Regions from separate parts of the Pseudoalteromonas sp. SR44-2 genome, predicted to be linked through region 1. Evidence: riboswitches for the same ligand, from Rfam matches in the RefSeq annotation. Region 1 holds a riboswitch; the other holds the start of a gene.
What was found. A riboswitch is a leader RNA that binds a small molecule or an ion and turns the genes downstream of it on or off. The one in region 1 is predicted to bind cobalamin.
Positions count from the first base shown of each region.

Region 2: it holds a riboswitch for cobalamin, as region 1 does, so the genes downstream of both, H5115_RS03910 (TonB-dependent receptor domain-containing protein) here and H5115_RS16225 (ABC transporter ATP-binding protein) in region 1, are expected to answer to the same signal.

Region 1 is NZ_JACJDW010000031.1:13,565-17,755, reverse strand. Features, by position in the region: gene H5115_RS16240 (DUF413 domain-containing protein) at 1-90, opposite strand, end outside; gene H5115_RS16235 (LysR family transcriptional regulator) at 182-1,054, shown strand; gene H5115_RS16230 (porin) at 1,221-2,153, shown strand; cobalamin riboswitch at 2,224-2,348, shown strand; gene H5115_RS16225 (ABC transporter ATP-binding protein) at 2,512-3,324, shown strand; gene H5115_RS16220 (iron ABC transporter permease) at 3,326-4,191, shown strand, end outside.
Region 2 is NZ_JACJDW010000004.1:114,738-118,928, forward strand. Features, by position in the region: gene H5115_RS03900 (YajQ family cyclic di-GMP-binding protein) at 1-292, shown strand, start outside; gene H5115_RS20155 (hypothetical protein) at 481-627, shown strand; gene H5115_RS20160 (hypothetical protein) at 711-992, shown strand; cobalamin riboswitch at 1,328-1,512, shown strand; gene H5115_RS03910 (TonB-dependent receptor domain-containing protein) at 1,549-3,375, shown strand; gene msrA (peptide-methionine (S)-S-oxide reductase MsrA) at 3,466-4,002, opposite strand; gene H5115_RS03920 (efflux RND transporter permease subunit) at 4,088-4,191, opposite strand, start outside.

The DNA of each region.
Region 1 (4,191 bases):
GCGGCTAAAGCCTCGTGGAAAGTTTTGATCATCATAAAATTGACGTTGGCTAACAAATGCTTGGCGTAGTAATGAAATGTTATTGCTCATAGCTTTATCCTCATACCTTAGTAATTAGCTGAAGTATGATGCAAGTTTGGCAATTTATTAAACAAATTATTTTTATCGTGAGGATAAAAAATTGGATATCGATTTATTAAAAACATTCGTTGAGGTAGTGCGTACGCGTCACTTTGGTAAAGCGGCCGAAAACCTTTATATTACGCAGTCTGCAGTGAGCTTTAGAATTCGCCAATTAGAGCAAGGGCTTGGTGTTAATTTGTTTATTCGCCAGCGTAATAACATTCAACTTACAGCACCTGGCGAGCGCTTATTACCCCATGCACAAATGATTATTACGGGCATGCAACGCGCCAAAGTGGATGTTGCGCTTGCCGATAATATGCATAAGCAAATTAGCTTAGCAGGAACGCCTAATATTTGGGATGCTTTTTTACAGTTTGGTATAACAAATATTGTATCGGCGATGCCGGGCGTGTCATTAGTCGCAGAAGTTAAAGCTCAACAAGAAAGCACTCGGCTGTTATTAGAACGCACGCTTGATTTGGCAATATTGTTTGATCCACCAAAAGTAGACGAGCTAGTGGTAGAGCGAATCTGTGAGTTGCCAATCATTCCCGTAAGCGGATACGACACTGCAACGAACGAAAACTTTTTTGATAATCAGTATGTATATGTTGATTGGGGAACTACTTTCTCACTTTGGCATGCGCGTCAGTTTACCGGTAAAACACCGCCTTATTTTAGAACCAGCACAGGACGTATTGCACTTGATTTAATACTGCAATGTGGCGGCAGTGCATTTATACCTCAAGTATTGGTAGAAGGGCATTTAGAAAAAGGTGAACTGTTTCATGTTAAAGATGTAGAAAATACCTCGCGAGACGTGTTTATAGCGTATCACAGAGACAACGAGCAAAAAGAGTTAATAGAAACCTTAGTTAATTTACTATCGCAAATGACCCCAAGCTTGTCATTAAAGAAAAGTAAGTAAGTTCGGCCGTTTATTAGGCTTTCATGTTATTTTGATTTCAAATTTAATGCATTTTTATTAATAAAAAAAGACATTAATATTTCCGTTGTAATATTACTGTCATTTAGCGGTGACAAAATGCAGCAGTTTTAAAAATTAGTCTTTTGTGATTATCCAAGGAAATAACATGAAATTTGTAAAATCGAGCTTATGCTTAGCACTATTAAGTGGTTTATCTTTCAATGCACTTGCCGATGTAGACATTTACGGTAAAGCGAATGTAACAGTGCAATCATCTGATGACGGCGAAGGATCTTTTACTGAGATAAAAAGTAATGCATCTCGTCTTGGTGTTAAAGGTTCTGAAAAAATAAATGATAGTTTAGAAGCGGTATATAAGTTTGAGTTTCAAGTTGATGTGTCTGATGCTGATTCAAAAGGCGATAACGACGACAATATTTCTGCGCGTAACCAATACGTTGGTTTAAAAGGTGCGTTTGGCCAAGTGGTTATTGGTCGTAACGATACTGCGCTTAAACAATCTCAAGGTAAGTTAGACTTGTTTAACGACCTTGAAGGCGATATTAAAAATGTATTTAAAGGTGAAAACCGTTTAGGGAATACTGTTAGTTATTCATCAAACTCATACGAAGGTTTTAAAGTACTTGCTACTTTTGTAGCTGAAGATGATGTAGACGCTGATAACGGTTACTCAATGGCGGTTACTTACGGCGACGTGGCACTTAAAAAGAGCGCAGTATACGCCTCTATCGCAGCCGATAGTGAAGTAAATGGCTACGATGTAGTACGTGCATCAATCCAAGGTAAAGTTGAAAAATTTAAGTTAGGTGCAATGTACCAAACACAAGAAAAAGTTGACGGCAGCGCAGAAGCGGATGGTTACCTATTAAATGCAGCTTACAGCATGGGTAACAACACATTTAAAGTGCAATACCAAGACATGGATTTTGACGACAGCGACGATAAGTCAGCAATATCAGTTGGTCTTGATCACAAATTAAATAAAAACATTAAAGTATTTGGCTTTTACTCAAGCTTCGATATGGACAACAACGTTGACCAAGACTACGTAGGCTTAGGTATGGAATACAAGTTTTAACTATTCGCTAAATTAGTTTAAACACTCCCTTTTTAACCGCGCTCTTTTGAGTGCGGTTTTTTTGCTTTAAATTATTTACTTAGCCGCCCATAATAGAGCTTCATTTGGAATGAGGTGCGAGTCCTCAACTATTCCCGTAACTGTAATTAGTACAACGCTTTAAGTCAGATACAAATGAGCAATACCAATCAGCATAAATATTTGAACAATTTAACGAATTAAATTTATCGCTTAATAGGTTCTATATCTAAATAGATTGGTATAATTTTTTAACGAGCGGGTTTACTCATTTTTTATTAATACACTAGTTATTGTTAGCTGTATTGTTAGTGAGTTCACGCCTACCAAGGACTCACTGTTGCACACTAAATCAGCGCTAAACACGCCTTTACTTAACGTTAAAAATGTTTCGTGGGGGATTGCCAATAAAAGCATTTTAAATGATATTAATTTGCAAATATCGCCAGGTAAATTTGTTGGTTTAATTGGCCCAAATGGGGCGGGTAAGTCGAGTTTGCTGCGTTGTTTATACCGTTTTAACCGGCCAACATCAGGGCAAATTACTTTTAATAATCACGATATTTGGCAACTTAAAAGTGAAAATTATGCAAAGCAAGTCGCTGTGGTACTTCAAGAAACCCCGTCGCAATTTAACTTAAGCGTATTTGATGTTATTGCGCTTGGGCTAACGCCTCATAAATCGGTATTTAGCTCAATAACTAACATTGATAAACAAACAATTATTCAAGCTATCAATACCGTAGGGTTGGCAGATCATAGCGATCAAAGCTTTGAATCGCTCTCAGGCGGTGAAAAGCAACGTGCCTTGATAGCCCGCGCCATAGTCCAGCAACCTCAACTGTTAATAATGGACGAACCAACTAGCCATTTAGATGTTAAATACCAAATACAGGTAATGGAACTTGCTAAATCGTTGGGTGTAACGGTGTTTGCATCGTTTCATGATTTAAACCTAGCCTCTGCAATGTGCGATGAACTAGTGGTTATTAAAAAAGGTGAAATTACACATACAGGCACGCCAAGTGAGGTATTAACCGAAAACATGCTAGGCGACGTTTTTGGTGTTTGCGCCCAAGTAAATAACCACCCGCAAATATCGAAGTCGGGAAATAGCATCCCTCATATCACTTACTTTTATGGTTACGAATAATATGAGCGCAGTTAATACTCGCCAATCACTTGCGCTATTTATCAGTGCTGCAGCTGCTTTATTTAGCTTATTTGCAGCACTTAGTTTTGGCGCAGCAGAGACCTCACTTCAAGACGTACTTAATAGTTTTTTGCTCTCAAATGATGCGTCTTTTAATACGCGTATTATTTTTGAACTAAGAATGCCACGCACATTACTCGCCTTTTTAGCAGGCTCTGGCTTAGCAATTGCGGGGCTTATTTTACAAACGGTAACGCGTAACCCTTTAGCCGATCCTTACTTATTTGGTATATCGTCGGGTGCCTCATTTGGCGTGGTGTTACTTATGGCATTAGCAGGTATTAGCGCAGGTTTTATGTTATCGGCAGCAGCATTGCTGGGTAGCTTACTCGCCATGAGTTTATTAATACTTATTGCAGGTAGGCAGCAAAGTGCACAGGTAGAATCAATGTTATTAGCTGGTGTTGCTCTGTCGTTTTTATTTAGTGCATTTACCAGCTTGTTGCTTTATTGGAGCGACCCTCAGGCGGTAGCCGCTATTTTATTTTGGACACTGGGCAGCTTTTCGCGTGCGCAGTGGGCTACGCTTTGGTTGCCTTTATTGGTAATTACATTGTGTACGTTTGTAATGCTGAGCTTTAGAAGGCAGCTAAATGCTATGTTACTGGGCGATGAAAGCGCAATTACATTAGGTGTTAGAGTCCAGCGCTTTAGAATACTTATGCTGGTTTTAAGCTCATTAATTACCGCTGTGCTGGTGGCTATGTGTGGTGGTATTGGGTTTGTCGGATTAATGGTGCCGCATATTGTGCGCTTTTTTATATCCCAAGGCACCATCGCTGGCTTACTGGTAACCAGCTTGGTGGG
Region 2 (4,191 bases), on a different contig from region 1:
GGGAAAAATTTCAAAGCGCGGTATGGATGTAGCTAGTTTAGAACTTCAAGATATTAGCCGTGCAGGAAAAAATGTATTTCGTAACGTTGGGTTAAAGCAAGGTATCGAAAAAGACATGGCCAAAAAAGTGGTTAAAGCCATTAAAGATTCAAAAGTTAAAGTACAAGCCGCTATTCAAGGCGAAGAAGTGCGTGTGACAGGTAAAAAGCGTGACGATCTTCAAGAAGCAATGCAGGTAGTACGCAGTGCCGATTTAGGTCAGCCTTTTCAGTTTAAAAACTTTCGCGACTAATTTATAAACTGTTTTTAATAAAAGAGCTTTAATTTGTCTGTATTTGCAGACAGATTAAAGCTACTTAATTTTTTACAACTTTCCCTCCTTATCCTCTCGTAGTTCTGCATGTATTAATCCATTTTTTGATATTTAAGCTATTATATTTAATTGAATATAATAAAAATTTCACTCTAGAAGGTATTAAAATGAGACCCCATCAATTATTTCTGTTATTTGTTTTGCTTATATTTACCAAGCCAAGCTTATCAAAGCCAGTTGATATTGATGTATTGGTCGAAGATGGCTACTTTCCGATTATTAACGCGCAAAAAAAAGCAGGGCTTTGCTCCTGAGTTTATTAATATTTTAAACGACGCACAGGAGGAATTTAACTTTATACTTATTTCTTTACCTGTAAAAAGGCTTACTTTGTCTGTTGAAAAAAAATAACTTCGACGTTTTATTTTTAATGGCAATGCAATGGTTGCCAAAAACAACGCAGAAAAATATTGAAAAAACTGAATTTTATACCATCACCAAAAACGAGCTTTATACACTCAAAGAGAATGCATCAGAACAAACTTATTTTGACAATCTGGACAAATTAACCAAAGTTGGGGTTTTAGGGTACTCGTATCAATTTGCAGGATTTAATACAAATGCCGAATACTTGAGAGAAGAGCACCAGGTAAGCCTAACAATTGATGAATCAATGTAGTTAAAATGCTGCTATTAAGGCGCGCTGAAGTCGGGGTTTTAAACAGCATTGCTTATCAGTATTTTAAAAGGCAGAATATCTTAAATATGGATTTACTATTTAAGAGTGACATACCAGATGCAGTGTATGAAACACATTTTTTGATTAACTCACAATCAAATAAAATATCTAGTCACAAAATGGATGAAATATTAAATTTACCTACTACACAAATGCAACTTCAGAAGCTACTTGATAAGTACGGTATTCCTTCAAGCTATAATAATACAGCACTGAACTGAAATAGCTTTTAGCTATATAGACGTCCATTGACATTTGTAAACAAAATGCTCACAATGACGGCATATTTTCAAGGTGCTTGCTAGCCACTTCATGTAATGATTTTTTTAGCAGGATAATCGGGAAGTTGGTGCGTTTTCATGATGACTACAAGCCCAACACTGCCCCCGCAACGGTAGAGTATTGCATGTTTTTATGTGCTTACTGAGTCCGGAGACCGGCCTTGATGCAATCTTACTTACTTAAATCTTTGCGGTGGGCAAAGGTAGGGGATCTCATGTTAAACAAAACAACTCTAGGCGTTGCAATTTCTGCTGCGCTTTCATTTTCTGTGTCTGGTGCAGAGCAATCAATTGAAAAAATAACCGTTACAGCTAATAAGTTTGAGCAATCAATTAACGACGTTTTAGCGAGTGTAAATGTTATTGAACGTGCTGAAATAGAAGCTAGTAACGTACGCGATTTACCTACACTTTTAAGCACGCGAGTGGGTTTTCAAGTTAATCCAAACGGTGGTTTTGGTCAAAATACAGGTGTGTCACTTCGTGGTACGGGCTCTGGCGATACGTTGATTTTAATTGACGGTGTACGTACAGGCTCAGCAACACTTGGTCAAAAAGCATTAAATAATGTCCCTTTAAATAGTATTGAACGCATAGAAATTATTAAAGGCTCTCGCGCGGCTGTTTATGGATCTGATGCACTCGCTGGTGTTATTAATATTATTACGCGTGAGTCAGATAACTTATCCCTAAGCGCTACATTTGGTTCTGACTCTTATCAAAATTATCAAGTTGCAGGCTCTGTAAAATCAGATGATATAACAGCAGCATTTAACGCAGGCTTTGAAAAAACAGATAACTTTGATGTACTGCAAGGCGTAGCACCTGATGAAGATGGCTATGAAAATAAAAACCTTGGTTTTAAAGTTAACTACACCGATGCACATTACGGCGACTTTAAGTTATTAGGCCAATACAGTGAAGGCTATGCAGATTACGACAGTCGCTTTAGCCCAGCAGGCAGTACGATTGAACGAGATGATTTTAAAAACTATCAACTTTCTGCAGGTTGGAGTAAAAACTACACTAACCAAACGCATAGTATTGATTTAGCGCTTTCAACAGATGATTCAGATAACACTTATGTTGATTTTTCAGTTGGGCCAACAACAAGTACATTTATAACTAAACGCACACAAATTGATTATAACGGCCAGTACCTGTTATCCAATGAACTTAACATTAGTGGTGGTGTTAATTGGTACAACGATGATGTGTCGCATAGTTCGCAACTATTTGTTGAAGACAGCCGCGATGTACTTGCTGTGTTTGTAGGTGCTTACTACGATGCAGATAAAGTACTGGCTAATTTAACTGTTCGCCAAGATGATGACGAGCAATTTGGCGATGAAACAACGTATACCGCCGCTGCAGGTTATCATTTATCTGAAGATGCAACATTTCGTATAAGCCAAAGTACTGGCTTTAAAGCTCCTACATTTAACGATTTATATTATCCACTTTATGGTAACCCTGATTTACAACCTGAAAAATCAGTAAACCGTGAGTTAGGTTTGAGTGTGGATTTTGATATCGCGCAAGTTGATATTGCAATATTTAGAAACAATATAGAAGATAAGATTGATTACGATGCAAACTTTGCATTGGCTAATATCGATGAAGCACGCTACGAAGGGGTTGAATTTAGCTTATCTCAGCAGTTTTTTGGTTTTGATAGCAACCTTAACTTTGCTTACTTAAGCGCTGAAGACGAAGAAACGGGCGCAGAGTTGCGTAATGTTGCTAAACGTACTTTTAACTGGGAACTTGCAAAACAGTTTGGTGCTTTTGACGCAAGCTTAGACATGCAATACCGTAGCGACCGACAAGGTGCTGTGACGCGCTTAGGCTCTTATACACTCTGGAACCTAGCGGGTAATTATCAAGTAAATGAACATATTGAAGTTTCACTTCGTGTAGAAAACTTATTTGATAAAGAATATAACGCTGTTGATTCAAACACTGATTTTACAACGGGTGAAGTGTATTACTACAACACGCCAGAGCGTCGCTTTTTTGCAGGCGCAAGCTACCAGTTTTAACGGTATTTATTAATATTAAAAAGCCCGACTTATGTCGGGCTTTTTAATGTTTAGCTAAGTTTAACTAATCAATTTAACTGCTCAAATTAGCTAGTCAGCTAAGAACTCTTTAAATACGGTTTCAAACTTGTGTAACTTAGGTGCTATTAAAATACTACAGTAACCCTGCTGTGGGTTTTCGTTATAGTAATCTTGGTGATAATGCTCTGCTGGGTAATACGTAGTAGCAGGGCTGACTTCTGTCACAATTGGCTCAGCGACATGGCTTTGCAGTTGAGCTATCACTTCGTTGGTTTGCTTAAGTTGAGCTTCATCGTGATAGTAAACCACACTTCTATATTGTGTGCCTATATCGTTACCTTGGCGATTCAATTGTGTTGCATCATGCAGTGTGAAAAACATTGCTAGCAGTGTTTCAAAGCTAACTACAGTCGCGTCAAATTCAATTTTAACAACCTCAGCGTGACCGGTTGTGCCTGAGCATACAGAATCATATGTTGGGTTATTTGTTTCACCGCCGGTGTAGCCAGAGCTTACGGTTAGTACGCCATTTACACGTCTAAATGCAGCATCTATACACCAAAAACAGCCGCCACCAAATGTTGCTACTTGCGTTGTTGAGCTCATAAGTATTCCTAAAATGTATATGGGGTTTAAAGGCGAGCATAAATTGTATGCGCCGCAACAACAAGGTTACGGCGCAATTAAGAGGCTAGATCTCTTCGAAAGGTTTTTCAGCGGCTTGTTTGTCTAATTTTTGCTGTAAAAATTCAGGTGATTGAGTGTTACGTGCAAGTGCATAATATGCAGCAGGTA